Regions from separate parts of the Listeria grayi genome, predicted to be linked through region 1. Evidence: predicted binding sites of a transcription regulator. Region 1 holds the regulator's gene; the other holds the start of a gene.
The links. The regulator NrdR, encoded in region 1, represses ribonucleotide reductase genes. The targets are predictions, from matches to a motif close to AACACNATATATNGTGTT.
Positions count from the first base shown of each region.

Region 2: nrdD (anaerobic ribonucleoside-triphosphate reductase) is a predicted target of NrdR. The motif match lies at 8,453-8,470, and genes of this name have one in related genera.

Region 1 covers NZ_LR134483.1:1,543,815-1,560,584, forward strand. The annotation lists gene hemB (porphobilinogen synthase) at 1-116, opposite strand, end outside; gene EL241_RS07505 (uroporphyrinogen-III synthase) at 113-835, opposite strand; gene hemC (hydroxymethylbilane synthase) at 828-1,763, opposite strand; gene hemA (glutamyl-tRNA reductase) at 1,760-3,070, opposite strand; gene yihA (ribosome biogenesis GTP-binding protein YihA/YsxC) at 3,219-3,806, opposite strand; gene thrS (threonine--tRNA ligase) at 3,896-5,818, opposite strand; T-box leader at 5,894-6,118, opposite strand; gene dnaI (primosomal protein DnaI) at 6,169-7,092, opposite strand; gene EL241_RS07540 (replication initiation and membrane attachment family protein) at 7,102-8,481, opposite strand; gene nrdR (transcriptional regulator NrdR) at 8,487-8,951, opposite strand; gene coaE (dephospho-CoA kinase) at 9,020-9,613, opposite strand; gene mutM (DNA-formamidopyrimidine glycosylase) at 9,622-10,443, opposite strand; gene polA (DNA polymerase I) at 10,465-13,098, opposite strand; gene icd (NADP-dependent isocitrate dehydrogenase) at 13,296-14,558, opposite strand; gene citZ (citrate synthase) at 14,585-15,706, opposite strand; gene EL241_RS07575 (DUF441 domain-containing protein) at 15,779-16,243, opposite strand; gene pyk (pyruvate kinase) at 16,479-16,770, opposite strand, start outside.
Region 2 covers NZ_LR134483.1:321,592-338,361, forward strand. The annotation lists gene EL241_RS01570 (cyclic nucleotide-binding domain-containing protein) at 1-65, shown strand, start outside; gene EL241_RS01575 (Crp/Fnr family transcriptional regulator) at 84-647, shown strand; gene EL241_RS01580 (hypothetical protein) at 706-942, opposite strand; gene EL241_RS01585 (MFS transporter) at 960-2,222, opposite strand; gene EL241_RS01590 (helix-turn-helix transcriptional regulator) at 2,419-3,540, opposite strand; gene EL241_RS01595 (glycoside hydrolase family 1 protein) at 3,650-5,020, shown strand; gene EL241_RS01600 (ROK family protein) at 5,036-5,974, shown strand; gene EL241_RS01605 (DUF871 domain-containing protein) at 5,962-7,062, shown strand; gene EL241_RS01610 (ABC transporter ATP-binding protein) at 7,123-8,223, opposite strand; gene nrdD (anaerobic ribonucleoside-triphosphate reductase) at 8,484-10,637, shown strand; gene nrdG (anaerobic ribonucleoside-triphosphate reductase activating protein) at 10,630-11,181, shown strand; gene EL241_RS01625 (carbon-nitrogen family hydrolase) at 11,256-12,038, opposite strand; gene EL241_RS01630 (methionine ABC transporter permease) at 12,066-12,728, opposite strand; gene EL241_RS01635 (methionine ABC transporter ATP-binding protein) at 12,725-13,741, opposite strand; gene EL241_RS01640 (MetQ/NlpA family ABC transporter substrate-binding protein) at 13,753-14,571, opposite strand; SAM riboswitch class I at 14,665-14,772, opposite strand; gene EL241_RS01645 (pyridoxal phosphate-dependent aminotransferase) at 14,929-16,107, shown strand; tRNA gene EL241_RS01650 (tRNA-Asp) at 16,193-16,265, shown strand; gene yycF (response regulator YycF) at 16,471-16,770, shown strand, end outside.

The DNA of each region.
Region 1 (16,770 bases):
TCTTTCACAAAAATCGGATAGATCATATCATCCATCGTTAAAATGGTCTCTCTCACTAAATCACGCATCACGCTACTTGAGCGTAGACGGCGATGTCTATCAAAATCATAGTTCATGATTGCTTTTCCTCCCTCATTATTTCCTGAATCATCGCTTCCATCGTATAAGTATCTGCCGGCTGATATTTCACAGAACAACCAGATGCCTCGATTGCCCGGCTAGTGATCGGGCCGATCGATCCATACTCCCATGCTTGTACGGACTGGTTCCTCGTTTGGCAGATTGCTTCAAAATTATGCCATGCAGAGGGGCTGGCAAATAGAAAAAGAAAGTCTTTTTCTGTTTGGATCAGCGCTGCAAATAGGTTCGAACTGGAAGCAGGTATAACTGTTTCATAAATATCTATTTCTTCTATCGAATAGCCTTGCTCACGCAAAGTTTTCGCAATAACCTCCCGAGCCAAACTGCTTCGCGGGAACAAGATGCGTTTGTCAGCCGAATATTGAGGCAGCCATTCTTCTAAAAACGTTTCCGCCACATAGCTGGAAGGCTCGAAATCAGCTTTTCTTCCATATCGAATTAAGGCTTCTGCCGTTTTTTCTCCAATTACCGCAATCTTAGCAGTCACGACCGCTAGATCATATTTTTCAGCGAAGTAATGAATGGCTTTCGCACTTGTAAAGAAAATCCAATCATACTCCTTTTTAATTTGAAAAGGGAGCGCTTTGGTTTCAATGAGTGGTAATGACACTGCTTCTACTCCTAGCTCATGAAAATAGGGCAGCCATTTTTCATTATCAGCAGCCGTCCTCGTCAATACGAATGTTTTAGACATTTTCATCTCGGAGCGAGGCGATCAATGCTCCAGCACCTTTTTCCAGCAGCTCATTTGCTGCTTCTGTGCCGATCTGATCCGCGTCTTCTCCCACTCGTTCGGCTTCCCAGATCGCTTTGCCGTCTGGTGTTCCAACAAGTCCTTTGAAAGATACTTTACTTCCAGATTGAGTAGCATAACCAGCGATCGGTATTTCGCAGCCGCCATTTAATGTCTTTAGAAAAGCGCGTTCAGCGGCAACGCAATTTGCTGTGATCGCATGATGGATGCTGCGCAAGATATCTTTGGTATCATTATCTTCTTCACGGCATTCAATTGCCAATGCTCCCTGACCAACTGCTGGTAGACAAATCGTTTCAGGGATCGTTTGAATACGAAGCGAATCGTCTTCCAGCCAGCCCATGCGACTTAATCCTGCTTGGGCGAGAATGATCGCATCAAAATCTTCTTCGCGTAATTTACGAAGCCGGGTATCGATATTACCGCGGATAAATTTGATCTGCAAATCAGGACGTTCTGCTAATATTTGCGAGGCACGACGCAAGCTACTTGTCCCAATTATTGCTTGGGTTGGCAGATCACCGAAATCATGGACTTCTTTAAAGACGAATACGTCATTTGCAGATTCGCGCTCTGGAATCGCTGCGATCGTTAGACCTTCTTCTATAACCGCTGGAACATCTTTCATACTGTGAACAGCAAAATCAATATGCTTATCTACTAATGCTTGTTCGACTTCGGAGACAAAGAGCCCTTTGCCGCCAACTTTACTTAGTGTGACATCTAGAATCTTATCCCCTTTTGTCACCATTTCTTCTATGCGAAAATCAATAGTGGGATAATGTTTTTTTAATTCGTTTATTACCCAATTGGTCTGCACTAGCGCCAGTTTGCTCCGTCTAGAGCCGACAACGATTTGGCTTTTCACTGTTTATTCCCCATTTCTATTTCTGTTTCACTCATTTCTGTTGTGGCTTCAACTTGAAAAATTCGTTTGGCAATATCTAATTTATAAGCTGCATCTTCTTCCGCAGACATTTCTTTCAGTTCAGAGATCGGTTGTTTGAGAAGCTGATTGATAATACTCTTCATATGTTTTCCGATCACTTTCTCTTCCCGATCTGTTAATCCAGGGATTTTTTGCGTCAAGCTTCTCATTGTTTCCGCTTGGATTTGAAGCGCATTGTTACGAAGCTCTCGAATGATTGGAACAACACCTAACTGTTTTTGCCATTCATAGAAAGCGGCTACTTCTTGTTCGATCACTACTCCAAGTTTGGCAACGATTCGTTTGCGTTCTTCGGTATTCGCCGAAACAACACCCTCCAGATCGTCAATATTGTATAAAATCAAATTGGGAATTTCTGCACATTCATCGGCAATATTTCGAGGCACACCGATGTCGATGACCAATAATTCTTTTTCTGGACGAGTAGCCAACCAAGCTTCCATGTCTGCCTTGGAAATAATCGGTTCTGCCACACTCACGGAACTGATGAATACATCCGTTTCTGTCAAAATAGCTCCCAGTTCATCGATAGGTGCTGCTTTCCCGCCATGTTTGGCAGCAAGTACTTCTGCGCGAGATAAAGTCCGGTTTAAAATCGTCAAATCGATCGCCTTTTGCCCAGCAATATTTTGTAATGCCAGTTTGCTCATTTCTCCAGCCCCTAAAATACTGAAGTGCTTTCCAGCGATATCACCGTGTACTTTTTTGGCCACTTCCACAGCTGCATAACTCACAGAAACTGCATTTTCGTTGATTTTAGTTTGCGAGTGCACACTTTTAGCAAATGTGATCGTCATTTTGAACAATTGATTCAGCAGCGTTCCCGTTGTGCCTAGTTGATGCGCGGTATCAAAGGCGTTCTTTACTTGACCGAGAATCTGTGTTTCGCCAAGAACAAGGGAATCTAATCCAGCTGCTACTTCATATAAATGTTTGATTGCTTCGCCATCTTCATAAAAATAAAGATAATGCTCCACAGCGCTTATTTCCATTTGGAACCAATCTGCAATAAAGCGTTTCAAATAAAAGCGTGCTGTATGTATCTGATCTACAACCGCAATGATCTCTGTTCGATTGCAAGTCGAAATGATCACATTTTCTAAAATGCTCTTTTCTTGTTGCAATGTGATCTGCGCCATTTCCACTTCTGATTCTATAAAGGAAAGTTTTTCTCTAATGTCTACTGGAGCGGTCTTAAAATTGAGCCCCATAGAGAGTATGAACATGGATAATCCCCCTAGATTTAAATTCATTGTTTATTTTATCACTTTTCATTTGTGAAACCAAATACGCCGTTTGTGAATCTGCTTTTGATTCGGACAAACTAAAAAACCCCTTCCCAGCTGATTAGATTTCAGGGACGGAGGGGCAGTTTTAGCGATTAAGAAATGATTCGATATGCTGCCAAGCTTCCTCTTTCCCCATTTTCGTTTCAGAAGAAAACAATACTAATTTATCGTTGGCATCAAAATCGAGTGTTTCTTTGACGACTTTGGCATTTTTATACCATTTGCTACGTGGGATCTTATCCGCTTTTGTGGCAATAATAATGACTGGAATGTCGTAATACTTTAAGAATTCATACATCATAACATCGTCTTTTGTCGGTTTATGTCTAAGATCGATGATTTGAACCACTGCCCGAAGCGGTTCACGGGAAGTGATATAGGTTTCGATCATTTCTCCCCATTTTTCACGTTCTTTTTTAGATACTTTAGCAAACCCGTAACCTGGTACATCGACAAAAAAGAGTGTATCTTCAATGTTGTAAAAATTAAGGGTCTGCGTTTTCCCTGGTTTCGATGAAATACGTGCCATACTTTTACGGCCGATCATCGTATTGATAAAAGAAGATTTACCAACATTTGACCTTCCTGCAAGTGCGAACTCTGGTAATCCGCCTTCTGGATATTGCTCCTGCCAAACGGCACTGATTACAAGTTCAACGTTGTTTACGTTCATAATTTCCCCCTACTTCAAATAGCTTCTTTGCTAAGTATAACGGATATTGCAAAAAAAATCACTCCCCTATTTGGAGAGTGACTCATTTCTTAAAATTTATTTACTTCTGCAACGACTTGTTTGATAAAGTCATCTACAGAAAGTGTTTCGGAATCTTTAGAACCATATCTACGAATATTGACTGTGCCGTTTTCCGACTCTTGATCGCCGACGACTAATGCGTATGGAATCTTTTGTGTTTGCGCTTCGCGGATCTTATAACCAAGTTTTTCATTGCGGTCATCGATTTCCACGCGTAAACCAGCTCGGACTAATTTGTCTTCTACTTCTTTAGCGTAATCGAAATGAGCATCGCGATTGACTGGAATGATCTGCATTTGGATCGGAGCCAGCCAAGTTGGGAAGGCACCTTTGTATTCTTCAATCAAATAAGCGACAAAGCGTTCCATTGTAGAAACAACACCGCGGTGGATAACAACTGGGCGGTGTTTTTCGCCGTCTTCACCGATATAAGTCAGATCAAAACGTTCTGGTAAAAGGAAATCAAGTTGAACAGTCGATAGTGTTTCTTCCTTCCCAATCGCTGTTTTTACTTGGACGTCTAATTTCGGTCCGTAAAATGCTGCTTCGCCTTCTGCTTCAAAATAATCCATTTCCATTTCATCCATCGCATCTTTGAGCATTGTTTGTGCTTTTTCCCACATCGCATCATCATCAAAATATTTTTCTGTATTTTCAGGGTCGCGGTAGCTCAAGCGGAATTTATAATCTGTAATGTCGAAGTCTTTGTATACGGCAAGGATAAGTTCAAGCACGCGTTTGAATTCATCTTTGATTTGATCTGGTCTTACGAAAACATGCGCATCATTTAATGTCATCCCGCGAACACGTTGCAATCCTGATAAGGCACCACTCATCTCATAACGGTGCATCAGGCCTAGTTCGGCGATTCGGATCGGTAACTCACGATAGCTGTGGATGTCATTTTTATAGACCATCATGTGATGCGGACAGTTCATTGGGCGTAGAACCAATTCTTCGTTATCCATCTTCATTGGCGGGAACATATCTTCATGATAGTGATCCCAGTGACCGCTTTGTTTGTAAAAATCTACTTTGGCCATGATTGGTGTATAGACGTGACTATAACCGAGACGCTCTTCGCGATCTACGATATAGCGTTCGATCACGCGGCGGATCGTAGCACCTTTCGGCAACCAAAGTGGCAAGCCTTGCCCTACTTCTTGGGAGATCGCGAACAATCCTAGTTCTTTACCTAACTTACGGTGATCGCGTTCTTTTGCTTCTTCTTGCATTTTCAAGAAAGCTTTTAGGTCTTTTTTATCGAAGAAAGCTGTTCCGTAAATACGCTGCAGCATCTTGTTATTGCTATCGCCGCGCCAGTATGCACCGGCTACATTAAGCAATTGGAAGACTTGTAGTTTGCCTGTGGAAGGGACATGGATCCCGCGGCAAAGGTCGAAAAATTCACCCTGTGAATAAATAGTTACCGTTTCATCCGCTGGTATCGCTTCGATCAATTCCAATTTATAATGATCGCCAATTGCTTCAAAGCGTTTGATCGCTTCTTCGCGGCTGACAACTTCCCGAACGATCGGCAGATTTTCGCGGACGATTTTCTGCATTTCTTTTTCGATCACTGGGAAAGATTCTTCACTGATTGGTTCTTCTGTATCGACATCGTAGTAAAAGCCTGTTTCGATTGCCGGTCCAACTCCAAATTTGATGTCGGGATAAAGGCGTTTAAGTGCTTGAGCAAGCAAGTGTGCTGTGCTGTGACGTAAAATGCCAAGGGCGTCTTCATGATCAGGAGTGACGATCTCGATTTTTCCGTCCTCTTCGATTGGTGTTGCCAGATCCACCAATTCACCATTGATTTTTCCAGCTAAGGCTTTCTTTTTCAGTCCTGGGCTGATGGATGCGGCGATGTCTGCAGTAGAAACTCCTTTATCAAATTCTTTTACTGCACCATCTGGGAAAGTGATTTTCATTTTTATCGACTCCTTTGTTTGTTTTAGATTTTGTAAGTAAAGGAAGGCAAAATAAAAAACCCGCCCCTACTACGCTCAAGGGACGAGTTTACGCTCGTGGTTCCACCCAAGATTCTGAAGCTAAAAAAGCTTCACTCTTGTTGCCAATAACGAGGCAAGCCGGCTGTCAATAGTTGCAAAAGCGTTCCTGACAGCAGTTTAGAGGTGGTCCGATTTCTAATTTTCGATTCGGAGGTTCGCAGCTACCCCTCCTTCTCTGTAATCACCAATTAGAATGGTTGTCCTCATCGTTACTTGTTAGTATATGATAAGCATTATATGCTACAATCGGCTAATTTTCAAGTCTTTTTTTAATAGCGTCTGTTTTTGCCTTCCAAACCGACTTCTTTGGATAAATAACGGATACGTTCCATGATTCGCCTTGCTTTCAATCGTTCTTCATTTCCGTTCCCGGTAAACATCAAATGGCTTTCCAGCTCGTTCATGGTGTAATTGGACGAAAAGAATGTCGGTAGTTCTTCCTGCATACGGAACTGCAGGATCGCACCGAGAACTTCATCTCTGGTCCATGCTGTCATGGCTTCGGCACCGATGTCATCCAGCATCAAAATATCGGTTTCTTTCGCAAACTGGATCTTTTCGCCAACGGTATTATCTGAGATCGACTGTTTGATCTCACGCATGAATTCAGGCAGATAGACAAGCGTTGATGAGATGCCTTTTACGGCAAGCTCTTTCGCCATCGCTCCTAGCAAGTAGGATTTTCCTGTCCCGAAATTACCATGGATATAGAGACCTTTTAGACGCTCACCGTTTGCACTTGGGTAGCTGTTCAAAAATTGATAAGCTTCAACCAAGGCGACTTGGCGCGATTCTTCGTCCGTGAAAAAATCTTCGAGATCTGCTTCCAGCACTTGTTTCGGCATGTAGAGAGAGCGCATCCGTCTTTCGATCGCACGTCTTTTATCTGCTTCGACTTTTTCCTTCGTAGGATAATAACTGACAGTGATATATTCGCCATTCAAGGATAATCTTGGCGCATAGCCCGGCATCATGGTTTCTTGTTTCTCTTCGTATTTTTGATTTTCGGTCATAAATTCATATAGCTTTGATAAATTTTGATTGACCATTTGTTCGGAGAGCACGTCTTTATTTTCTTCAAGAAACGTTTTTACCCGCGGATAAGCCAAAACTTCTTGTTTCAGTTTTTGATAACGATCATCGAAATCACGTCCGTCGAAGAGATTGCCTAGCGTCTGATTGATTTTATCCATTTCTTTCACCTACCTCTTTTTTAGTTTTTCTTTGATTTCGCGAACCTGTTCTTCCAAGGTTTGCTTTTCTTTATTCGTCATTTTGCTGTCAGTCGGTTCTGCAGTTTCTTTATCAAACCATTCCGGCAGGACTTCTTTCTTTCCATTGCCGCGGCGTGAGTAGTTCGTTGGCTTGTCTTTGGTTTCTTCCTGTAGGCGCTTGTATTTCTCGTGTTCAGCCCAAGCAAGTTCCATCGCATCTTTTGCGGTTTGGACTTTTTTACGTTTCCAGTGTGCCGCGATCGTCATCATGTAGTTACGGGCGATCTTGCCATCAAGGCGCAAAAGAACGTACTCGATCAAGACATTCATGACTGGTGTCGGTAACTGCTGTTGTTCCATTACTTCTTCCACGATTTTCAAATCGGTCTCAGCGGGTCTTGCTCCATCCGCAATGTCTACCAGTAGCTGAAACGGCGTGATGTTCTCCAAATAGATCTGCAAAGCTTCTTCATCGCTGGCCGGTTCTGACTGCTCTGATATTTTTTCTTGTGGGGCGCTTTGTTTCATGCTAAGGGCCGGTAGTCTGCCGGTCTCGATATGATAGCCGTTGCGAACGATTTTTCGTAAGTATTCTAAATCGATATCGCCGCTCGGTTCTAGCGCGCGATATAAGTAAGTCACTAATTCTTCTGCTGAAGCGCCATAGATCGTATGCATTTTCACCAGTGCTTGTTCGACAGCAGGCGTGATTTGTTCTCGTGTGATCAATTGCGGAGAAAGCATTTGATAAAAGGCTTCAAAATCGAATGTTTTTTTATCTAATTGGATCACTGTCGGTTTGCTTTTCTGAAAAACTTCGGAAGCAACATGGTTAACATCGGGTGGAATCGCAGTACCTTTGAAAGTTTCAAAAACATCTTGGAAGGATCGTGTCACTTCTTTATAATCGTTTGCTGGTAATGGTTCATCTGAGAAAAATGTGCGTAATCGTTTAAACTGCTTTTCGCCTACTTGGCTGAATAAATAAATATTCAATAAGCCATCCCCGAAAAATTGGGCTGGCGAAAGTGGCGGCAAGATTTCGTACACGTATTCACGGGTGTCGTCCGCATCTTTCATAAAGACTTTGAGTAGCCCTAGTCCTTCTAGTTTCAAGCGTGCTTCAAATAATTCTTCGAGTCCTACATGAAGCATGCTTAGGAGCTGCATGTGAGAGCGGCTTTCTGCTGTCCAAAGACGGTTCTCTTCTACTTCTGCGGCTAACGTTTGGTATAGCGCTAGGCTGCTTGTTCCCATCAAGGGTTGGTAAAGCATCGTGAGTGTTTTGGCATCGATCGTATTAAATGTACCATTTAGTTTTACTTGATAGCTGTCTATCGCTTGTAATTCCATCCAAAATCCGGCCAAAGCGCTCACCTTTCTTTATTTTTTTCCATCAGTTCTTTTAATTCTTCGACGAATACATTGATGTCTTTAAATTGCCGATACACAGAAGCAAAGCGCACATATGCTACTTCATCGAGATTCGCCAATTTATCCATGACTTTTTCACCGATCAATTCAGAAGAGATCTCGCTGTCACCAATGTTACGCAGCTCGCGTTCTACTTCGTTTACGATCTCTTCTAACTGTTCTGCACTGACGGGACGTTTTTCACAAGCACGAATGAGTCCTCGTCTGACTTTTTCGCGCGCGAATTCTTCGCGTGCACCATCTTTTTTCACTACGATCAGTGGACTTTCTTCCACTTTTTCAAATGTCGTAAATCGAAACCCGCATTGTTCGCATTCTCTTCGTCTGCGAATGGAATTTCCAGCATCTGCTGGTCTTGAATCTACGACACGTGTTCCATTATATTTACAATTGGGACATCTCATGCTATCACTTCCCTTAAAGCATTTTTGTGTTTATTATACCATGATGCGGGCGGACTGACTATTTGTTCTTAACGCAATTCTGCCAAGATCCGATCCAGCTGTGCTTCTGTTTCTTCCAGCGTACCATTATTATCAATGACATAATCGGCAAGTTTCGCTTTTTCAGAAATCGAGATTTGACTTGCGATCCTGAGCTTGGCATCTTTTTCGGAAAGATGATTGCGCGACATCAAACGTTGTAGCTGAACTTCTGGATCCACTTTGACGACGATGACCTTATCGACCAAATGGGTCAGCTTGCTTTCATATAGTAACGGAATATCGAAAATGATCAATGGTGCTCCTTCCGCTATCCACTCCTGTTGTTTTTCCAACATATACTTTCGCACTAGTGGATGCGTGATTTGGTTCAACTTTTCACGCTGCGTCTCATCTTGGAAAATCAGTTCTCCTAGCTTTGCCCGGTCTAAATCGCCATTTCCATTCAAAAAGGAAGCTCCAAAAGTTGCTTCGATCATCGCTAGCCCTTCACTACCTTTTTTTACAACTTCTCTCGCAGCGACATCTGCGTCTACGACAGGAATCTGTTTATCAGCAAGCATTTTGCTGACGGCAGATTTTCCTGTAGCGATACTGCCCGTTAATCCAATCGTTTTACTCATTCTTCCACCTACTTCTGACAACCCCGGCAAAAGTGAGTGCCGCGTCCATTTAATTTTATTTTTTCCACTGTACCGCCGCAACGCAGACATTTTTCCCCCGTCCGACCGTAAACTTTGAGAAAGTCTTGGTAATTCCCTTTCTTTCCTTGTGAATTTTCATAAGTTCGAATGGAGGAACCGCCTGCTTCGACTGCAATACCAATGATTTTTTTGGTGGCTTCATATAATGCAGCGACTTCAGCATCGCTTAATTCATTTCCTGCCCGCATCGGTAGCACCTCTGCTTCAAAGCAGATCTCATCGGCGTAGATATTGCCAACTCCTGCGACTAATTTTTGATCTAATAAAGCCGTTTTGACTGCGCGGGTCGTTTTTTTTAGTTTACTTACAAAAGCAGCTAGCTCAAAATGAGCGGAAAGTGGTTCAGGTCCGAGCTTTTGGAGAGAATTTGTCGTTTCTTCCTGATGCTTGGCGGCAACTTGCATGGTTCCGAATTTACGGACGTCCAAGAACCGTAATTCAGTTTGATCGGTAAAATGAAAAATGATATGCGTATGCTTCGTAGTTGGTTCGGTTTCGGGATAAACGCGAAACTTCCCTTCCATCCGCAAATGTGAAAGAATCGTGCAGTCCGTCAGGTCGAAAAGCAGAAACTTTCCGCGACGTCTTACCGCTTCGATTTCTTGGCCAACCAACATATGGACAAACTCATCTGCCGGAAGTCCGTGAATCATTTTCGGAACATGAACAATCACTTGATCGATCGTTTTTCCGATAACTTGGCGTTCGAGTGTTGTTCTGACATTTTCTACTTCTGGTAGTTCTGGCATTGCTGTTACCCCTTTTTCTACTTATTTTGCATCGTACCAAGAGTCGCCATGGGCACTGTCTACTTTCAGCGGTACCGAAAGTGCTACGGCATTTTCCATAACATCTGGAACGATCTCGGCTAATTTTGCGATTTCTGCTTCCGGTGCTTCAAAAATCAATTCATCGTGTACTTGGAGCAGTAATTTTGCTTCCATTTGTTCGGACTCTAAGCGTTCATCCATGAGTAGCATCGCTTGTTTGATGATATCAGCTGCACTTCCTTGGATTGGCGTGTTCATCGCTGTTCGCTCAGCAAAGCTGCGGACATTAAAATTACGACTGGTGATTTCTGGAATATAGCGACGTCTATGCAAGATCGTCTCCACGTACCCTTTTTCTTTGGCAGAACGGACGATCTCTTCCATATAGACTTTTACATCTGGATAGCTAGCGAAATAACGATCAATAAAATCTTTTGCCGCTTTTCGGGTGATTCCAAGGTTCTGCGATAGACCATAATCGCTGATACCATAAACGATGCCGAAATTGACTGCCTTCGCTTGCCTTCTCATCAAGCTGTCCACTTCCTCTTCCGAAACATGGAAAACATCCATAGCTGTTTTCGTATGGATATCATAATCGTTTCTAAAGGCATAGACTAAGTTTTCATCTTGGGAAATGTGGGCTAGCACCCGTAATTCTACTTGCGAATAATCGGCAGAAAACATTTTCCAGCCTGGATGGCTTGGAACGAAGACTTGTCTGATCTTCCGGCCTTCTTCTAAGCGGATCGGGATGTTTTGCAGGTTCGGATCAACAGAACTCAGACGTCCTGTTTGTGTCAGTGTTTGGTTGAAACGAGTGTGGACTTTGCTTGTCTTTTTATCAGTCACTTTTAGCAGTCCTTCCACATAGGTGGATTGGATCTTACCTAATTGTCTATATAACAGGATCTCATCAATGATCGGGTGCTTACCAGAGAGGCTTTCTAAAACATCTGCAGCCGTCGAGTAACCAGTCTTTGTTTTTTTGACTGGCGGCAGGCCAAGCGTCTCAAATAAAATCACACCTAGTTGTTTTGGTGAATTGATATTGAAAGTCGTTCCAGCAAGTTCATGAATGCTAGATTCGATTGTTTGCAGACGCGCTGCCATTTCTGATTTCATCTCTTCTAAGCGCTCCGTATCAACACGAACGCCTTCCATTTCCATTTTCGCAAGGACAAATGTCAGAGGTAATTCCAAGTTATCCACAAGTTCCAACTGCTCATTTTTTTCCAGCGATTCATTGACTGTTTGTTCAAGCTTGGCAATAGCTACTGCTTTGCGGGCCAAATGATCTGCAACTTTCGTTTCGTCTGGAACATTGTATTTTGCTCCTTTACCGAAAACAAGTTCATCTGCCTCTACTTGCGTATAATCATAACGACTGGCTACACTAGCGAAATCGTCGATCGTCTGAGAAGGATCGAGCACATATGAAGCGAGCATAAAGTCGAACAAGATCCCTTCGCATGGCAGTCCTAAACGATTTAATGTGACCATTGTTTTTTTGGCATCGTATACGGCTTTTGTCTGATTGGGGTCGCTGATCCAATCTGCAAACGCAGTGCTGTTTTGGATCGTTGCCGCGCTGTAATAAAAATTTCCTTTATCGGAAGAAATTGCCACGCCGATAATGTCAGCGGTGTGATAATTTTCTCCTTGTAATTCGATATAAAAAGAGGTGTGTTTCCCGAAATCCTCAGGTGAAACATCGGTTTTGATCGTTACGTCGATCCCTTGTAGCTCTATTTTCTCTTCTTCCGGATCCTCTGCACTGATATTTTTCAGCAAGGATGTAAAGTTCATTTCTTTAAGCAACGGAATAACTTTTTCGGTATCATAGCCGGAATAAGCTGTATCCGCGATTTTTACTTCGACAGGTGCTTCGGTATTGATTGTTGCTAATTCTTTACTTAGTAGCGCTAGTTCTTTATTTTCCATCACTTTTTCCTGCAATTTTTTGCCGGAAATCTCAGAAGCATGTTCCAATACACTTTCGACCGTCCCACCGTATTGATGTAACAACTTGAGCGCTGTTTTTTCGCCAACTCCTGGAATTCCGGGAATGTTATCGGAGGAATCTCCCATTAGGCCCTTCATATCAATAATCTGTGCTGGTGTTAATTGATATTTTTCTTGAAGAGATTCGGGCGTATTTTTTTCCATATCGGTGATACCCTTCTTAGTGATATAGACCGTGATGTGCGCTGAAGCAAGTTGTGTCAAGTCACGATCTCCTGTGATCACGATGACTTCAAACGCTTCCTTTTCTGCCTCGCGAGCAAGCGTACCGATAATATCATCTGCTTCATAGTCGGGCAATTCATAACGGGCAATACTGTAAGCATCTAGCAGTTCGCGAATAAAGGGGAATTGTTCGGAAAGTTCGCTTGGTGTTTTTTGGCGGCCGCCTTTATATGCTTTAAAAGTTTTATGTCTAAACGTCGTTTTCCCTGCATCAAATGCAACTAGTGCATGTGTCGGCTTTTCCTTTTCGATCACGTTCATCAGCATCATTGCAAAGCCGTAAACAGCATTTGTATAGACACCTTTATCATTATTTAAGAGTGGCAATGCATAGAATGCGCGATTCGCGATACTGTTACCATCAATCAAAATCAATTTATTCATCAGGGATATCCTCCTTGTTTCTTGCTTCAATATCTTTATTTTAACATAGGTATAGGGGAAAAACACTTGCGGTCGCATTGCTTGTCACAAAAAATAACTTCTCAGCAAATTCGCTAAGAAGTTATTTCTCATTAACTGAATGTTTTTATCTAAAATCAAAATTACAGACTAGTTATAGATCGCTTAAAATCTCTATATTATAGATTTTTAATCAATTCATCCGCAAATTCCGAACATTTAACTTCAGAAGCATTTTCCATCAAGCGGGCAAAATCGTAAGTCACGACTTTAGAAGCAATCGTTTTCTCCATAGATCTCGTGATCAATTCTGCTGCTTCGCTCCAACCGATATGCTCTAGCAACAATGTTCCAGAGAGGATGACAGAGGATGGATTCACTTTATCAAGATCTGCATATTTAGGTGCTGTTCCATGCGTTGCTTCAAAAATAGCATGACCGGTATCGTAATTGATATTAGCTCCCGGAGCGATCCCGATTCCGCCGACTTGGGCAGCAAGCGCGTCAGAAATATAATCGCCGTTTAGATTCATCGTAGCCACAACATCAAATTCAGCTGGTCTTGTGAGAATCTGCTGCAAGAAGATGTCAGCGATCGAATCTTTGATCAATATCTTACCAGCATTTAAAGCAAGTGTTTGCGCTTTATCAGCTGCTTCGATCCCTTTTTCTTCTTTGATACGGTCATATTCATTCCACGTGAAGACCTGGTCACCATATTCCCGTTCTGCTAATTCGTAGCCCCAGTTTTTGAAGGCTCCTTCTGTGAACTTCATGATGTTTCCTTTATGGACCAAAGTAACCGATTTACGGCCTTCTTTGATCGCATAGTCGATCGCAGAACGCACTAACCGTTCCGTTCCTTCTTGTGAGATCGGCTTGATACCGATCCCGGATGTCTCTGGAAAACGGATCTTGTTCACGCCAAACTCTTTTTTCAAGAAAGCGATCAGCTTTTCAGCTTCTTCTGTTCCTTTTGCAAATTCGATCCCCGCATAGATGTCTTCCGTGTTTTCCCGAAAAATCACCATGTCCGTATCTTCTGGACGTTTGACTGGAGAAGGAACTCCTTCGAAATAACGAACTGGGCGCAGACATACATAAAGATCGAGTTCTTGACGAAGCGCTACATTCAACGAACGGATCCCGCCTCCGATCGGTGTTGTTAGAGGGCCTTTGATTGCGATCAGATACTCACGAATGGTATCTAATGTTGCCTTTGGAAGCCATTCCCCAGTCGTGTCAAAAGCTTTTTGCCCAGCTAATACTTCCTTCCAGACAATTTCTTTCTCACCCTTATATGCCGTTTTGACTGCTGCATCTAATACTCGCTTCGCCGCACGCCAAATGTCTCTTCCTGTCCCATCCCCTTCAATAAACGGAATGATCGGATTGTTCGGGGTATGTAATGTCCCTTGTTCTACTTGAATTTTTTCACCAATAGTCATATCTTGCTTTTCCTCCTTTATTACAAGCGTTTTTCAACTGGTTGATATTCCCTGTTTTCCGGTCCTACGTAAATCGCACGTGGACGGATCAGACGGTTATCGCGATATTGTTCATAAATATGTGCTAGCCAACCGGATACACGGCTTACAGAAAAGACAAGTGTAAACAGATCATGATCGATTCCGAGCGCGTGATAGAGCGAAGCCGAATAAAAGTCGACGTTCGGATGCAAATGTTTTAATTCCCATACGACTTGTTCTACTTCTTTCGAGATCAAATACCATTTTTCTTCACCAGATTCAGCTGTTACTTTTTGAGACATTTCTTGTAGATATTTTGCTCTTGGATCACCATTTCGGTACACGCGATGACCAAATCCCATGATTTTTTGTTTATTGTCGATTTTATTCCCGATATAGGATCTGACATTCTCTAATTCGGCGATGTCTTCGAGCATATCGAAAACACGTTCATTTGCTCCGCCATGAAGCGGTCCTTTCAATGCGCCGATCGCAGCAGTGACTCCGGAATAGACATCCGAAAGGGTTCCTACACAAACGCGGGCAGTGAAGGTGGAAGCGTTGAACTCATGATCAGCATGCAAAACAAGTGCCTTATTCATGGCAGTTACAGAAAGTTCATCTGCCTCTTCTCCCGTCAGCATATACAAAAAGTTTGCAGCCATCGAAAGTCCTTTTTTGGGCGCGATTGGATCTAATCCGCGGCGGATCCTTGAAAAAGCAGCTACGATCGTAGGCATTTTCGCTTGTAATCGCAGTCCCTTACGGTATACCGCTTCCCCGTCTTCCAGTTCCGACTCCGTATCAAATACCCCAAGCATCGATACCGTTGTGCGCAAAACACTCATCGGATGCAAATTTTGGTGGTTCTGCATTCGTAGGCTAGTAATAATCGTTTCGGAAACTTCGATATTTGCTTCAATTTCTTCTTGGAATTTTTTCAGTTCTTTCGCATTCGGCAAGCGCAGGTGCCAAAGAAGATAGATCACTTCTTCAAATGACGCATCATTCTCCATCAAATTGTCGATACTATAGCCAACATAAGTCAGCGTATCATCTACAATGGAACTGATCGATGTTTCAGCAACGTAGACATTTTCTAATCCTTTAGAAAGTGGCATGATTTATTCCTCCTTTTAAAGATGCAAAGCCCTCTTTAGAAGACTTTGCACTATTCGTGTATTTCACAAACCTCATCTACCGATAAAACCAACCACTTGCATGGCTATGTACGCTATTCCCGCAGCAATAACTGGTCCAGCAGCGATTCCGCGGAAAAGTACAACAGCTAGTATCGTCCCGAAAACAAGCGAGACAGTGATTTGCGGATCAACGGACATATAGCCGACACCCTTTTTAGAAAGAATCGACACAAGGATCCCCGCTGTTAAGCCAATCCAACCAGCTGCGGACTTAAAAGATTCAATCAGATCTTTCAAGCCGATTTGATTCGTGGCAATTGGAATCAAGATCGCAATCGTGATGATCGTTACTCCCCAATTAATACCTTTTGCTTGGATCGTTTCTAAGATCTTGCCATCAACATGGAAAATTTTTAATAACAAAACGACCACGACAGCAATAATCAATGAATTGTTCTTCGCTATTAAACCAAGGAGTAAAAAAAGTAATAAAAATAACATGCTTTCTGAAAACATTCCATTACACCTTTCAAACTTGCAAACTCGCAAGATAGAAGTAATTATAACATAAAATCACTAAATGTCATAAAGTAAACCTTATGTTATTTTCTATATAACATAAGAAAAAACAATTGAAACTAACTCAAATTGCAGTTCTTATTTCAGTTATTATACCTCAATTTCGGTAATTTAGACATGGAAATAAAAAAACCGGCAAAGCACAAGGCTTTACCGGTCGATGATCATTATTTTAGTGAGTTGATGTTTTACCATTGTAGACACTGCCTTGACGTGAGTCAACCGTGATTACTTCCCCATCATTGATTAGAGAAGTGGCATCTTTTGCACCAACAACAACAGGAATACCTAAGTTGATTCCTACAACAGCTGCATGGCTTGTCAGTCCACCTTCTTCTACGATGATCGCTACGCTTTTTTCGATTGCTGGAAGAATTTCTTTATCCGTTGTTTTTACAACAAGGATGCCGCCTTCTTCTGCCTTCGCTAAAGCTTCTTTATTGGATTTGGCAACGATTGCTTTT
Region 2 (16,770 bases), 1.2 Mb from region 1:
TCCACGACATCGAAGCATTTCATCATGCCACAGATAGAAACACTGAAGTATCTCCGATTATATAAAAAGTGAGGCGAATGAAAATGAAAAACAACAAATTGAAGGTCTATAAAAATAATCAAGAAATCTGCGAAACAGGTAATTTTATGATCGTGGAGGGAATGATAGTCCGCCATACCAGTGATCAGCTCATCAACATCATCAAAGAGGGTGAGATCCTTTTTGACGATGCAGAATTTTTGTGTCCGATTTTTCATTATAAAGCAAAAGGGAATGTTGTCTTATTGGAGATTGGGGATACATTTATCCTGCAATCATACGATATGTTGAAAAAAGAAGCAGAACAAGCTGTGATGAAAAAGATTGAAAATAAGATCAAGATCATGTCATTGTCGGCAGAAGAACGAATTAAAGATTTTTTTGTTCAAGTTGGGGAAGAAATCGGAATCAAGGAAGATAGCAGCTGTACGATCCCGGCGATTTTTACGCAAGAGGAGATCGCGAAGTATACCTTCGTTACAAGGGAATATTTGAATGTTATTTTGAAGCGGTTCTGCAAGGTTGGACTGCTAGAAGCTACTAGGCAGAAATGGATTATTTTATTCTGGGAGAAGTGGATAGAGAAAGAAATGGTCAAAAACAACTAGTGAAAACAGAGAAAAACCGAGAAGATAATCGATCTTTCCGGTTTTTCTCTTCTAATCATCAATGGAATTTGATAGTACCTAAAAACGTCAATATTTTATTATAATCGATATTGTTGAGGGTATTAAATTGCGCTTCTTCTAACTGGTTGAACTGCTCGATCAGATAGTAGGCAGTAAGATAGCGAGTCAGCATCATTTTACTAGCAGCAACATCATTATTTTCTTCTGGCTGAAATCCCGCAATAACATGATAGGCAAATTTCTCCGGATCGATATAGATTTTCTTTGTTTCCATATCATAAGTCCCCCTTTTTATTTCACAATAACTTCTTTTATCGTTTGTTCCTCTAGAGATGCTTTATAGCGAGGATCTTCAGGAATAGTATACAAAATAATGATCCCCAAGATCACAAAGATTGAAACTCCACCAAAAAACGCATACCAGCTGCCGATTCCAAGGAGCATGGGAGCGAGCATTGGGATCAGCACGCCTTGTAGGTTATTAGCCGATGCCATAATCCCAACGTCTTTACCAGCATTATCCATGTTTGGTAGTACGCGCATTACAAGTGCGGCATCAGAGGAATTGAATAAGCCAAAACCTAGAGCGACCATAACGGATCCGATGACTACGATCGGTATAGAAGTTGCCATCATATCAAACAGAAGTCCAATGATAATAAAGATCGCTCCCATGCAAATGAAAGGACGTTGTTTTTTGAATTTGTCGCTCAATATGCCGCCGACAATGCTCATCATGGCAGTAAAAAAGAGAGCAGCGATATTGATCAAAGAAACCACATGTCCTGCTTCATCACCAGACATACCAAGCCGCTTGGCCAACATGATAGTCAAATAAGCGGTACTTCCATATCCCATCAAAACAAAGATTTTAAGAAAAATCGCTTTGGTATAGTTAGGGTATTTTCGCGGACTAGGATAAATAGAGGATAAAGTTCGAATCAATGACTTTTTAGCATGAGGGACAGGATTAGCTGGTGTATCTCGAATCAATAGGCATGTAATAACTGGACCGGCGATTCCCATGACCGCAAGTAGAATCCATAGGAAAGCGGGGTAATCTTTATTTAGCAATGCCGCCAAGATCATACCGATCAATACGCCCAATGGTTGAACGATGCCTATTAGTCCGGAGTAAGAAGCACGTTTGGAGACAGGCACTTGGTCGGGCATCAATCCCGCAAAGGAAGCGCCTGCGATATTATAGAAAAATTGCACGATGATCCAGCCGATGATCACATAGAGAATCGAATGGCTCAGCCCCATTAGCAGCATGCCGATCGCTCCAAGCACCCCACCAATCACCAGCCACGTTTTTCGGCGACCGAATGCAAGTCTGGTTCGGTCGCCAAGAGCGCCGCCGATCGGAGGACCAAAAATAGCGAATACAGTACCAAAGGCGGAACATAGACCAAATGTTGTCGTGTAATTCTCTGGATCAAGATTGATAACTCGAACGCTTAATAATACAAGCGCCGGCGTAAGAAGTGCGACAGAAAGGAATGTATAGCCGATAATGACAGCAGTTACTAAACGTTTATAATTTGTTTTCATAGGTTCCCCTCATTTCTAAATTTAATAAAATCAAGCGCTTACAAAATGGCCAGCAAAGAATACCGATTTTGATGTGCGAGTGACGATTATCAAAAATAGCTTATAGCAAAAACGAGGAGATTTCTAATAGAAAATCCAGTGTTTTATTAAAGAAATTAGAAACTTGAAAGATTCCAGTCGATACTGGATCGACCAGTTATAAAAGCGTTAGCCGAAATTCTTTTGGTGTCATATGAGATTGATCTTTAAAAAGTTTACTGAAGTAGCTTTGATTGCTGAAATTTAGTTTAGAAGTAATATCCTGCAATGTCATGTCGGTGTGCTGCAATAAATACTTTGATTCTTCGATTTTCATTTCTTGGATAAAGGAGCGGATCGTTTGACCGGTTTTTTCATAAAAAACAGTTGATAAATAACTACGGTTATATCCGGTGTATTCTGCTAGATCGGCATTAGTGATTTTTTCATAAATATTCTGTTGGATATAATCAATGCAATCATTAACGACTTTGGAATCAAACCGCTTTTGCTTGTTTTGGATCAATAGCTGGAACGTGATATTCATTTTTTCAGCCAGTGGGCGAAACTGCTCATGTTTGTTCAGCAAATGGATCTCTTGTAGGAAAACATCGGAATAATGATAGGCGGTATTAGGAGCAACGCCAAAAGAAATCGATGCTCGAGTGATCAAAGTGATCATACTGACAAGAATGTATTTCTTTTGCTCGACACTTTTCAAATCGATTACTTGACGGTCGCCAGCGCGGTCAAATTTATCTAAAATGCGCTGGATACTTACTGCGTCGCCAGTTTTCAATTGATTGATCAATATTTTTTCCAATTCATAGCTATCGGAGAAATTAGGCTCTTCCAAGCGCTCACGCTCAAGCTTTGGTGCTGGGAATGCTTCAGTGCTGGCAGTTCGTATTGTTGGATCATTATCTGGAACAAGTGCGTAATAAATCAAATGAATAAGATCTAATAGTTTTTTCTTTTCTGGATCATTGCCGAGTGAAGCGGGATCTTGTTGATAGGCGATCAATTGTTGTTTATCGAAAAATGCTTTGGGAAACAGGCTAGCGAAATGATAGGAGATTTTATTGCTTTGAAAAAGAAAAGATAAATAGGTTGCTTTCTTGGTATGGAAAACCAAGATATCTTTTGAAATGTCAGTGTTTTTAACGAGTGTATTGATCTGTTCGATTTCTAAGATACTTGTAATGTTTTTCTGATAGACGCATTGATCTTCCGATAAAATTACAAAAGGGAAGTCCAATAAGGATTGAATAGCTTGCAGTTTTAATAAGAATGCTTTCATAAAAATCGCCCCATACATAATTTTTTAATATAATACCAATTTTTTTGATATATTGAAAGCGTTTTTATCTATATAATGAAAGTATTATTAGGAGAGGGGTCTGAATACAATGACATTCAAAGATAACTTTTTATGGGGAGCTTCCACCAGTGCCTATCAAGTGGAGGGTGCTTGGGAGGAAGATGGCAAGGAAGCCTCTGTTCAAGATATTCGTCCACCGTTTGAAGGAACGACGGATTTTAAAATCGCCAGTGATCATTACCATCACTATAAAGAAGATGTCGCGCTGTTTAAGGAGCTGGGGTTAAAAGCATACCGCTTCTCTATCGCTTGGACACGTATAATGCCGCATGGGAAAGTAAACCCGAAAGGCATCCAATTTTACAATGATCTGATTGACGAGCTGATCGCAAACGATATCGAACCGATTCCGACAGTCTTTCACTTTGACTTACCGGCTTCACTGCATGAAAAGGGCGGCTGGCTAAATCGGGAAACGATCGATGCGTTTACCGAGTACTGCCAGGTTTTATTTGATAATTTCGGGGATCGCGTGACTTATTGGCAGACGATCAATGAGCAAAACATGCTTGTTTTTGCCAGTAGAGTGCTGGAGGGAAATAAAACTTCTTGGAAGGATACTTTTCAAGGCAACCATCATATGTTAGTGGCACAAGCAAGGGCAATGAAGCTTTATCATGAAGGGAATTATCCGGGGAAAATAGGACCGGCACCGAATATTTCCTGTGTGTATCCAAAAACAGAAAGACCAGAAGATATGCTGGCAGCCGAATATTTTAGTGCTTTTAGAAACTGGCTGTTTTTAGATGCGGCAGTCTTTGGTACATACAATCACATGGCATGGCGGATTTTAGAAAAATTAGATGCAGTGCCGGAGATCACAGCGGAAGATCGCCAAGTCATGAAAGAAAATACAGCTGATTTTATCGCCTTCAATTATTATAACTCCTCTACCGTTTCGGCTAGTGATGGGAAGGAGAGTGCAGCTAAGGATCAGCAAGACAGCTTTGCGATTCCTGGGTTTTTTAAGGGCGAAAAGAATGAACATCTGCAAACTACCACATTTGCTAATTGGCCGATCGATCCGGTCGGGCTGCGCAACACCGCTCACCAGATCTATAGCCGCTATCGTCTTCCACTGATCATCACGGAAAATGGGTTGGGGCAGCGTGATGAATTAACAGCAGATGGCAAGATCCATGATGATTATCGAATCGATTATTTACGCAGCCACATCGAGCAAATGCAACAAGCGATCGAGGAAGGTGTCGAGCTATTCGGCTATTGCCCGTGGAGCGCTATTGATTTGATAAGTACGCACGAAGGATTTCGAAAACGATATGGCTTTGTCTATGTGGACCGCTCCGATTTTGATTTAAAAGAACTGAAACGCTACAAAAAAGACAGTTTTTACTGGTATAACAAGGTGATTCGGACGGGTGGACAAGATCTTAAATAAGAAAGGACATGCGACATGCAGAAATATGTAGGAATCGATATTGGCGGCAGTTTTATCAAATTCGGTTTAGTAGATGCAGATGGAAATATTCTGGAGCAAGAATCCATGCCGACGAAGCGGGAAGATCCAGAAGGTCTGCTGGCAAAATTGACGGCGATCATAGCTGGTTATCAGCGAAAAGGAATCGACAAAGTGGCGATCAGTCTTCCTGGCGTTATTTCAAAGGATGGAACAATGCTCACAGCAGGAGCGATCCCAGGATTCAAATCGCGTAATATCCAAGCAGAATTGACAAAAATGACAGGGGCAAGCGTTCAAGTGATCAATGATGCGAATGCCGCGGCTTTGTCTGAGAAATGGCTGGGACACGGGAAGAATATAAAAAATTACTTTTGTCTGACATTAGGAACAGGAGTTGGCGGCGCTGTTGTATTGAATGACCAGCTTTTGACTGGACGAACCGGTGCAGCTGGGGAAGTCGGTATTTCACTATTGGGGCGGGGAAATACTCGCCCAGTCGGTTATGAATCCGTCAGCTTTTTTGCCGGAGCAGTCGCAGGTCTCTGCCGAATCTATAATTTTAAAAAGGGCGTCTTTAACCTAGCTGATTGGCAGACCGATATCCCGACAATCTTGAAAGAAGCAAAGTCGGGTGGGAGGATCGCTCAAGAGAGTTTCAATGAATTTTATCAAAATGTAGCAGTGACGATCTTGAATATCACTGTGATGTATGATCCCGAGCGGATTTTGATCGGTGGTGGCGTGAGTGCCAATGAAGAGATAATGGCGAACGTGAAGCAAGCAGTAGATGACTTGTTTACGCGTTATACAGATGTTTCCGCAGTCGGCGCTCCGGAGATCCTTCCTTGTAAATTTCGCAACAGTGCTGGAATATTAGGAGCCGTTTACCACTATATTCAAGAAAACAAGGAGGAATGGAATTGGGTAAATTAGGAGTTAGTTTATATCCGGAGAAGACAGCATATGAAGCAGACGTTGCTTATTTAGAACGCGCCAAAGAATATGGCTTTACACGCTTATTCATTAATCTACTGCTTTTTGGTGAACCTGATCCAACGCATATCGAGCGGATCAAGAAAACGACTATCAAAGCGCATGGATTAGGATTTGAAACTATTTTAGACGTCAATCCCCGTACTTTTGAAGTTTTGGGAATCAAACCACAAGACTTGGGATACTTTGAGGATTGGAAAATAGCGGGGATTCGTCTTGATATGGGATTTACTGGGAAAGAAGAAGCTTTGCTGACGAAAAATGAATATGGTTTTTTGATAGAGATCAATATGAGCAATGACAATCATTATTTGGATCTGATCATGGATCATCACCCTCGCAGATCTCATTTGATCGGTTCGCACAATTTTTTTCCGCAAGCATATACGGGCTTAGAGGAAGCTTACTTTCTCGCATGTAGTAAAAAATTCCAAGCCTATCAGCTTCGGACAGCGGCTTTTGTAACGTCACAACAGGCAGAGATCGGCCCGTGGCCACTGCAGGAAGGACTATGCACGTTGGAAACACATCGTCGACTGCCGTTAGCCATCCAAGTCGCGCATATGAAGAGTTTGGAGGCGGTAGACGATATTATTATTGGGAATGCCTACGCCAGTGATACAGAATTAAAGCAAGCAGCCAGCGCTTTCCATGCAGCTGTGACGCCAATTGGTATTCTTCCTGCAAATGATCTGACAGAATTAGAAGAAAAAATCATTTTTGAGGAGCTGCATACTTATCGAGGCGATTATTCCAGTTATATGATCCGCTCTTCTATGACACGCTTGAAATATTACAAGCATGAATTGCCAGTTAATAATGAGAACCAACCAATCGAAAGAGGCGATATCTTACTCTTAAATCAAGAATACGGTCAATACAAGGGAGAAGTCCAGATCGCTTTGAAATCGCGTCCAAATGATCCGCGAATCAATAAGATCGGGAAAATCGCGCCAGAATATCTACCGCTATTAGATGGATTAAAACCATTTGATCAATTTACATTTACAGATTTACGCCATAGCTAAACAGAAAAACGCTCGGCAAGGATAGCATCAAGCTATCTTTTGGCGAGCGTTTTTCGTTATTTACTCCGTAATATTTTCTTCTGTTGTTGGGTCAAAGAAGTGAGATTTTGTCATTTCAAATGCTAATGTGATTTCTTCAAATGGTTGATGATTCGAGCGGGAATCAACGCGAGCGACGAATTCTTCATTGCCGACTTTGCTATGCAGCAGGAATTCCGCACCAGTCAATTCTGCAACGATCGTTTGAGCTTGGAATGTATAGCCAGGATTTGCTTCGATCATGATCGGTTCGTCGTGGATATCTTCTGGACGAATACCGAAGATGATTTCTTTGCCATCGTAGCCTTTGCTAGTAAGGGCTTTAAGCTTGCCTTCCGGGACAACAATCGTGAAATTATCAGTAATAAAGTTTTTGCCTTCCAGACGGCCGTGGAAGAAATTCATTGCTGGACTACCGATAAAGCCGGCAACAAACATATTGATCGGGTGATCGTACACGTTTTTTGGCGCCCCGACTTGTTGGATGACGCCGTCTTTCATGATGACGATCCGCGTAGCCATTGTCATCGCTTCTGTTTGGTCATGGGTAACGTAGATCATTGTTGTATCTAATTGCTGATGTAATTTCGTGATCTCTGCACGCATTTGAACACGTAATTTGGCATCCAAGTTGGACAACGGTTCATCCATCAAGAAAACATTTGCATCACGGACAATCGCACGACCTAATGCGACACGTTGGCGCTGACCACCGGAAAGCGCGCTTGGCTTCCGTTTTAAATAATCCGTCAAGCCAAGAATGTCTGCTGCATGATCGACACGCTCTTTGATTTCTGATTTTGGCGTCTTTCTTAATTTCAATCCGAAAGCCATATTATCAAAAACTGTCATATGCGGATATAGCGCATAGTTTTGGAAAACCATCGCGATATCACGATCTTTAGGCGCAACGTTATTCATTACCTTTCCATCGATACTAAGCGTTCCTTTAGAAATCTCTTCCAATCCGGCGATCATCCGAAGTGTAGTAGATTTACCACAACCAGATGGACCAACAAAAACGATAAATTCTTTATCATCGATCTCTAAATTAAAATCTGATACAGCAGTTACTTTATTGTCATAAATTTTATAAATATGTTCTAAGGATAATTGTGCCAAACGACTCGCCTCTTTCTTCTTATGATAGTTCTCAGTATAAATGAAAGCGGTTTATTAGGAAATGTCACGTTGCACAAAAATGGGGGCTTTTTTTGGGCATATCTTCTAAAAGAGAGTTATTTTCTTTTTGGAAGAAGAAAAATGTAGCTATTATTGTAAACTATCTGATAAAAAAGAAATCATTTTACTGGTAGAAAAATACAGGATTTCGTGTTAGTATTTAATTGTAGGTACTACATATTGTGATTGGAGGCTTTTTGATGTATACAGAAAAAGAAACGCAGCAAGTAGTGGAAAAGCGTGATGGAAGACAAGTCGATTTCGACCCAGGGAAAATAAGAAAAGCTATTTTGGCGGCGATGAATGCGCAGGAAACAGATGCTGAAAATCAAATAGACGTTTTTTTAAAAAACATTGTGAATGAATTGGCAAACGATACTGTCTTGACGATCGAGAAGATTCAGGAAACCGTAGAAAATGTGCTGATGAAATCCGAATACCCAGACGTAGCAAGAGCTTACATTGAATATCGCCATGATCGCGACAGTGAACGCGACAACATTACCGATATGACAAAAAGTGTGGAAAAGCTCTTGAATAAAGATGCTTCTGTCGTAAATGAAAATGCAAATAAAGATGCCACCGTTTTTAATACGCAACGAGATTTGACAGCTGGGGCAGTGGCAAAGAGTTACGCATTGAAATTCATGCTACCGAAACATGTAGCGAATGCACATTTAAAGGGAGATATCCATTTCCATGATTTGGACTACAGCCCGTACCATGCAATGACGAACTGCTGCCTGATCGATATTGAAGGAATGCTTTCTAAAGGATTTACGATCGGGAACGCCAATGTGGAGAGTCCGAAGTCGATCCAAACGGCTACGGCTCAGATTGCTCAAATTATCGCAAACGTTGCTAGTTCGCAATACGGCGGCTGTTCTGTGGATAGAATCGATGAAGTGTTGGCGATCTATGCAGCACTTAATTATAAAAAGCATAGAGAAGAAGCGGCCGATTGGGTCGTTGCCGATAAACAAGAAGAATATGCCCACGAAAAAACGAAAAAAGATATTTATGATGCCATGCAGAGTTTGGAATATGAGATCAATACCCTTTATACAAGTAACGGGCAAACGCCTTTTGTGACGCTCGGATTTGGTCTCGGGACAAGCTTTTTCTCCCGCGAGATCCAGCAGGCTATCTTGAAAGTCCGGTTGCTCGGTGTAGGGAAAGACAAACATACGGCGATTTTCCCGAAATTAGTATTTTCATTGAAACGCGGCGTGAATTTAGAAGCGCAAGATCCCAATTATGATATTAAACAACTGGCTTTGCAGTGCTCGGCGAAAAGAATGTATCCTGATGTCCTTAGCTATGATAAATTGACCGAGATAACAGGGGACTTTAAAGTACCAATGGGTTGCCGTTCATTTTTACCGGCTTGGCAGAATGAAAACGGTGAATTTATCAATGCTGGTCGTAATAATCTTGGTGTAGTAACATTGAATTTACCGAGAATCGCGATCCAAAGTGAAGGCGATCAAGACAATTTTTGGAAAATTTTTCATGAAAAAATGCAGATCGTGAAAGATGCACTGTTATTCCGTTTGAAACGCGTCAGCCAAGCACAGCCGGAAAATGCGCCGATTCTTTACAAATACGGTGCATTCGGAAAACGGCTGCACGACGGCGAATCTGTCAAAGATCTGTTTACCAATAAACGTGCTACCGTTTCCATCGGATATATCGGCTTGTATGAGGCAGCGACAGCATTTTATGGTGGTAAATGGGAAACTAATAAAGAAGCGAAGGATTTTACACTGGATATCGTGAAGGAACTGAAAGGATATGCCGATGCTTGGCGCGATAAATATGATTATTGGTTCAGTGTTTATGCCACTCCAAGTGAAAGTCTGACTGATCGTTTCAATCGCTTGGATCGTGAAAAATATGGCAGCATTCCAGATATTACGGATAAAGAATATTATCAAAATTCGTTCCACTACGATGTACGCAAAAAAATCACGCCATTTGAAAAAATCGATTTCGAGAAAGAATATCCATTTTATTCTTCTGGCGGCTTTATCCATTACTGCGAATATCCAAAATTGGTCCATAATACGAAAGCGCTGGAAGCGGTGTGGGACTATGCTTACGACCGCGTTGCGTACTTAGGTACGAATACGCCAATCGATAAGTGCTATGAATGCGGTTTTGAGGGAGAATTCAAGCCAACCAAAGAAGGCTTTGAATGTCCTTCTTGTGGGAACAATGATCCTGAAAAGGCAGATGTCGTCAAACGGACTTGCGGTTATCTTGGCAATCCGATGAAACGGCCAATGGTACATGGACGACATGTGGAAATCAGCAAACGGGTGAAACACATGGAGATCGGTCGCAATGAATAATCCAAAGCCAAAAGAATGGGTATCCGATAATCTAAGCAGAGGCTATATCGCTGATTATAAAGGATTCAATTTTGTAGACGGTGAGGGCGTGCGCTGCAGTCTGTATGTATCAGGTTGTCCGTTTCACTGCGAAGGCTGCTATAACGCTTATGCACAGTCGTTTAAATATGGTGTGCCATATACCGATGAATTAGAAGCAAAAATCTTGAATGATTTGGCACATGAAGGCGTCCAGGGATTGACACTACTTGGCGGGGAGCCGTTTTTGAACACAGGGACCTGTCTTGCGATCGTCAAAAAAATGCGTGCTAGATTTGGCAATGAAAAAGACATTTGGTCATGGACTGGCTATACCTGGGAAGAAATGATGAAGGAATCAGCTGATAAATTAGAACTGTTATCACTGATCGATGTACTCGTAGACGGCCGTTTTGAGCAAGACAAGTTTGATCCAAACCTTGCCTTTCGCGGTTCCAGCAATCAGCGCATCATTGATGTCCAAAAATCGCTGGCAAGCGGAGAAGTGGTCTGTTATTTAAATTAAAAAAGTGTTGGGAGCATTTCGCTTCCAACACTTTTTTTGATTGAAATAGATGTCTTCAATAGAAGGATTTTTTATTAAAAATAAAGTTCTGGTCGCCGATCTGCTAAAACCGGCATGGCTTCTCTGACTTTTTTTACATCTGCCAAATTGATTTCTGCTAGAAGATTCTGCGGTGTATCGTCGGCTTCGGCAATAATCTCACCGCTAGGGTGGATCACCAGCGAATTACCACCGAATTGATTGGCAGGATCGGAACCAACACGATTGACGGCCACGACGAATGCTTGGTTTTCGATCGCACGGGCAATCAGCAGTTGCTTCCATTGCGTAATGCGCGCTGAGGGCCACTGTGCGGAAACGAAAAGGACTTCAGCACCATTTGCAGCATGTTTACGCAGCCATTCTGGAAAACGAATATCATAACAGATAAAACCAGCACATGCGAGGTCGCCGATCCGAAAAAGATTGGCGCTATTGCCAGGTCTGATATAGATGTGCTCATCCATACCTTGAAATGGATGCACTTTCCGATAAGAAGCGAGCAAGTCGCCATCTTTAGCAACAGCATACATGATATTAGAGAAATAATCCTCTTCAGAAATTGCTACGGAACCACCGATAACAGTAACTTTTTGCTGCAATGCCAAGCGAATAAGGAAGCCTTTTGTCCGGTCACCGTTAGGGTCGGCAAAGTCTGCTAACTCAGAAAGGCAATAGCCGGTATTCCACATTTCAGGAAGCACCACGATGTCGGCGCCGCTGTTTGCTGCTTCGATCACTGCCTGCTCGATGGCTTGATAATTTTTATCCGGATCACGAAAGGCGACATCTGTTTGACATAATGCGATTTTCATTATTTTCTCCCCCAGTTTGATTCCCAAATCTTAGTCTTTTTTAAGTTTACGAGCCAATAAATTCCCCAATGATTGAAGTAATTGTACCATAATTATCAAAATAACGATGGTGGTATACATCACAGTCGGCTCATAACGTTGGAAGCCATATTGATAAGCGATTGCTCCAAGACCGCCGGCACCGACTAGACCAGCCATTGCAGTAGCACCGATCAGGCCGATCGTTGCGATGGTAAGGCTGAGTGCGATCCCGGAACGGGCTTCGCGAATTATAACAGAAAAAATGATCTTCGGTGTGGAGATCCCCATTGCCTGATAAGCTTCGATCACACCGCGGTCTACTTCTAAAAGCGTAGATTCCATTAAACGTGCGATGTAAGGAGCGGTGTAAAAGACTAATGGCAAGATCACCCCTTGGATACCGATCGAAGTACCAACGATTGCTCGTGTTACTGGTAAAATCAAGAAAAGCAAGATAATGAAAGGCAGTGATCGCAAGATGTTGATGACCCAATTCAAAATCGTATAAATGAAGTAATTTTCTGTTTGTCCGCCTTTTCGTGTCAAAATAAGCAGCACGCCGAGCGGAATACCGATAATGACTGCGATAACGAGTGTGATGATCGTCATTGTCAATGTTTCGAGGATACCTTGCCAAATCACAGGTCCCCAGTTTTCAATGAAAGCATTCATGGCAATTCAACCTCCTCTACAACGACTTGCTGACTGACCAAGTAATCGATCGCATCTTGATAGGCTGTTTCATTTCCCTTTAAATGAACAAGCAGTTTTCCGATCGTGCCGTTTTTGAAATGCGTGATGCCGCCAGCTAAAATGCTAGGCAGGACATCGTAATTACGGGAAACTAAGGCAAGTGCCGGTTCGTCAGCTTCGTCACCTAAGAAATAGAGTGAAACCAATTTCCCCGTTTTCCCGTATTTCTCCAGCAAATCAGCAGGGATCTCATAACCGCCTTCTGTACCGATAAATCGCTTGGTAGTGGGGTGAACGGCTTTCGTATAAATATCCAGTACGGTTCCCTGTTCCACGATCTCTCCATTTTCCATCACAGCCACACGATCGCAAATACGTTCGATCACTTCGAGTTCATGCGTGATCAGAAAGATCGTGATGCCCAATTCCTCATTGATCTTGAGCAGCAGATTTAGGATCGACTCGGTCGTTTCCGGGTCTAATGCGCTGGTTGCTTCATCGCTCAGTAAGATCTCTGGTTCAAAGGCCAGCGCCCGAGCGATAGCGACACGTTGCTTTTGACCGCCGGAAAGCTGAGCGGGAAAATGGTGCTCTTTATCCTTTAATCCGACGATCTGAAGATATTTTTCCACACGTTCTTTGATAACGGATTTGGAAAAGCCACTCAGTTTAAGTGGCTTCGCAATATTATCGTAAACGGTAGCGGTTTTGAGTAGATTATATCCTTGGAAAATCATGCCGATTTTGCGGCGCGCGTGGCGCAGTTCAGAAGCATAAAGTGTAGAAAGATCTTCACCGTCGATTTTTACGCTGCCTTCGTCAGGTTTTTCTAAGTAATTGATACAACGTACTAAGGTACTTTTTCCAGCGCCGGAATAACCCACGACGCCGAATATTTCCCCTTTTTTCACGTTTAAAGATACATTTTTAACAGCTTCTACTTTTTTGCGATTAACAGTAAATGTTTTTGACAGATTTTCTAATTCAATCATGTTTTCAACTCCTAGAATGCAGGTACAACAGAACCTTTGAATTCTTTTTCGATAAATGCTTTTAATTCTTTAGATTGGTAATATTTCTTAAGTGTTTTCACGACTTCATCGTCTTTATTAGCTGTCCGAACGACAAAGACATTTGGATATGGATTGTTTTTGATCGGTTCGTGATAGATCGCATCGTCATTGATCGTCAAGTTGGCACCCATTGCGAAGTTCGTGTTGATTGCTGCAGCGCGTACTTCACTTAATTGCGAAGGGAGCTGTGATGCTTCCAGTTCCACGATATCGAGTTTAAGCGGATTTTCAGCGACATCATTTTTCGTTGCTTTTTGGGAAACACCTTTTTTCAGTTTGATGACACCAGCTTTTTCAAATAGTTTCAAAGCACGGTATTCATTCGCAGGATCGTTAGGAACCGCGATTTTGTCGCCTTTTTTCAGATCCTTGATATCCTTGATCTGTTTGGAATAGATACCCATTGGGAAAGCAACGGTTTTGAAAGCGATGCTGAGTTTATAGCCTTTGTCTTTCTTTTGCTGATCCAAGAAAGGGATCGTTTGGTAGTTGTTTGTATCGATATCACCATCATTCAAAGCTGTATTCGGCGTATTGTAATCGTCGAATGTTTTGATCGTGATGTCCAAGCCATCTTTTTTCGCTAATTTTTTTACTTCTTCGGCGATTTGCTGATGCGGACCGCCAGTTACCCCGATACTGATTTTTTTGGTGCTGAGTGCGTCATCTTTATTACCACCACATGCTGCTAGTGCCAACAACGCAGCACCTGCGATTACAAGTAAAATTGCCTTAAAAGATTTTTTCATTTTTTTCTTCCTCCCTGTGTAAAATACTTTTGAAGTAATAAAAAAACTTCTCTATCACAGATAGAGAAGTTGGGATTCGTAAAATTCCGACTTCTCTTATCTGTCAACATTTAGAAATGTTGCTGGAATTAGCACCTTCACTAAAAAAAGTTAGGTTGCCGGGCTTCATAGGGCCAGTCCCTCTGCCGCTCTAGATAAGAGAATTTAGTTTTTTAAAACTTGTTAATTTAAAATATACGCTATTTGTGCGGGAATTGTCAATCTCTTTTTAACTTTTCAGAAAAATCCCCTAGACAAACGGAACGGGAAAGACTAATATGGAAAGCAATGAAATAAGTCAGAAAGCAGGTGCAGAAGATGAAGATCTCACAAAAACTACAAGCATTGCCGGAACAATTTTTCTCTACATTGGTCGCGAAAGTGAATCAAAAAATTGCGGAGGGCCATGATGTCATCAATTTAGGGCAGGGAAATCCGGATCAACCGACACCGGAATATATCGTGGAAGCATTGAAAATTGCAGCAGACAAGCCGCTTAATCATAAGTATTCGCCCTTCGATGGGAAATTAGAACTAAAACAAGCGGTAGCCGAATTTTATCAGCGTGAGTATCAAGTAGAGATCGATCCGCAGACAGAAGTAGCAATCTTATTTGGTTCGAAAACAGGATTGGTAGAACTGCCGATGTGTGTATTAGATGAAGGCGACTGGATGTTGCTGCCAGATCCGGGGTATCCAGATTATCTATCAGGCGTAGTGCTTGGCGGAGTGAATTATGAAACGATGCCGTTGCGCGCGGAAAATGATTTTCTGCCAGATTATAGTAAACTTTCTCCAGAAACGCTTAAAAAGACAGAAATGATGTATTTGAACTATCCAAATAATCCTACTGGTGCGGTTGCAACGCCTGCTTTTTTTGAGGAGACCGTAGCACTTGCGAAGAAACACGCGATCACAGTAGTTCATGACTTTGCCTATGCTTCGATTGGTTTTGATGGCAAAAAACCAGTTAGCTTTTTGCAAACTGCAGGAGCAAAAGAAGTAGGCGTGGAATTGTATACATTATCTAAGACTTATAATATGGCTGGCTGGCGAGTCGCCTTTGCAGTCGGGAATAAAGAAATCGTCCGTGCGATCAATCTGATTCAGGACCATCTATATGTCAGCTTGTTTCCTGCTATCCAAGATGCTGCAGCAATAGCGCTGACTGGTGATCAAAGTGACGTGGAAGCAATGCGAAAAATGTATGAAAGCAGACGAGATCATTTTATCGCTGCTTGCCGGGAAATCGGTTGGGAAGTAGACGCGCCAGCAGGTTCATTCTTTGCTTGGTTGAAAATACCTACTGGATTTACGAGCGCAAGCTTTGCTGATTTTCTATTAGAAGAAGTGAGTGTGGCTGTTGCGCCAGGGAATGGATTTGGTAAAGAAGGAGAAGGTTATGTTCGCGTCGGTCTGCTTATGAATGAAGACCGCTTGGAAGAAGCAGCACGCCGGATCGGAGCATCTACGGCTTTCCGAAATCCCGTATTGTAAAATTTTTCCCAAAATATGTAAAAAAGGTATTGCGCAAATGTCCAAAACATGGTTTAATGAGGAAGTGCCATTTTTAAGGTGCTTAGGTTCCGTGGTGTAGGGGTTAACATGCCTGCCTGTCACGCAGGAGATCGCGGGTTCAAATCCCGTCGGAACCGTTAAGGAAGAGATCAGCTTGCTAATTTAGCACTGGTCTTTTTTTTGTAGATAAAGTATAATTCAGATAAATTCATGTTTATGTTATAATAGATGGAGTGAGCTTATACGCTCCAATGAATGGCAGCAGAGACTGTAACGAGAGATTAACGAAGCCTGTCCTGACACTACGTCAGTCAAATCCACGAATTAGGAGGATACAACTAAATGGCAGAAAAGAAGATTTTAGTCGTTGATGATGAAAAACCAATTGCAGATATTGTGAAATTTAACCTTAACAAAGAGGGTTTTGATGTTTATTGTGCTTATGATGGCGATGAAGCACTACAATTAGTAGAAGAAGTACAACCAGATCTAATTTTATTAGATATTATGTTACCAGGGCGAGACGGTGTGGAAGTTTGCCGTGAGGTGCGGAAAAAATACGATATGCCGATCATTATGGTGACTGCCAAAGACTCGGAAATCGATAAAGTGCTAGGATTGGAATTGGGAGCGGATGATTAT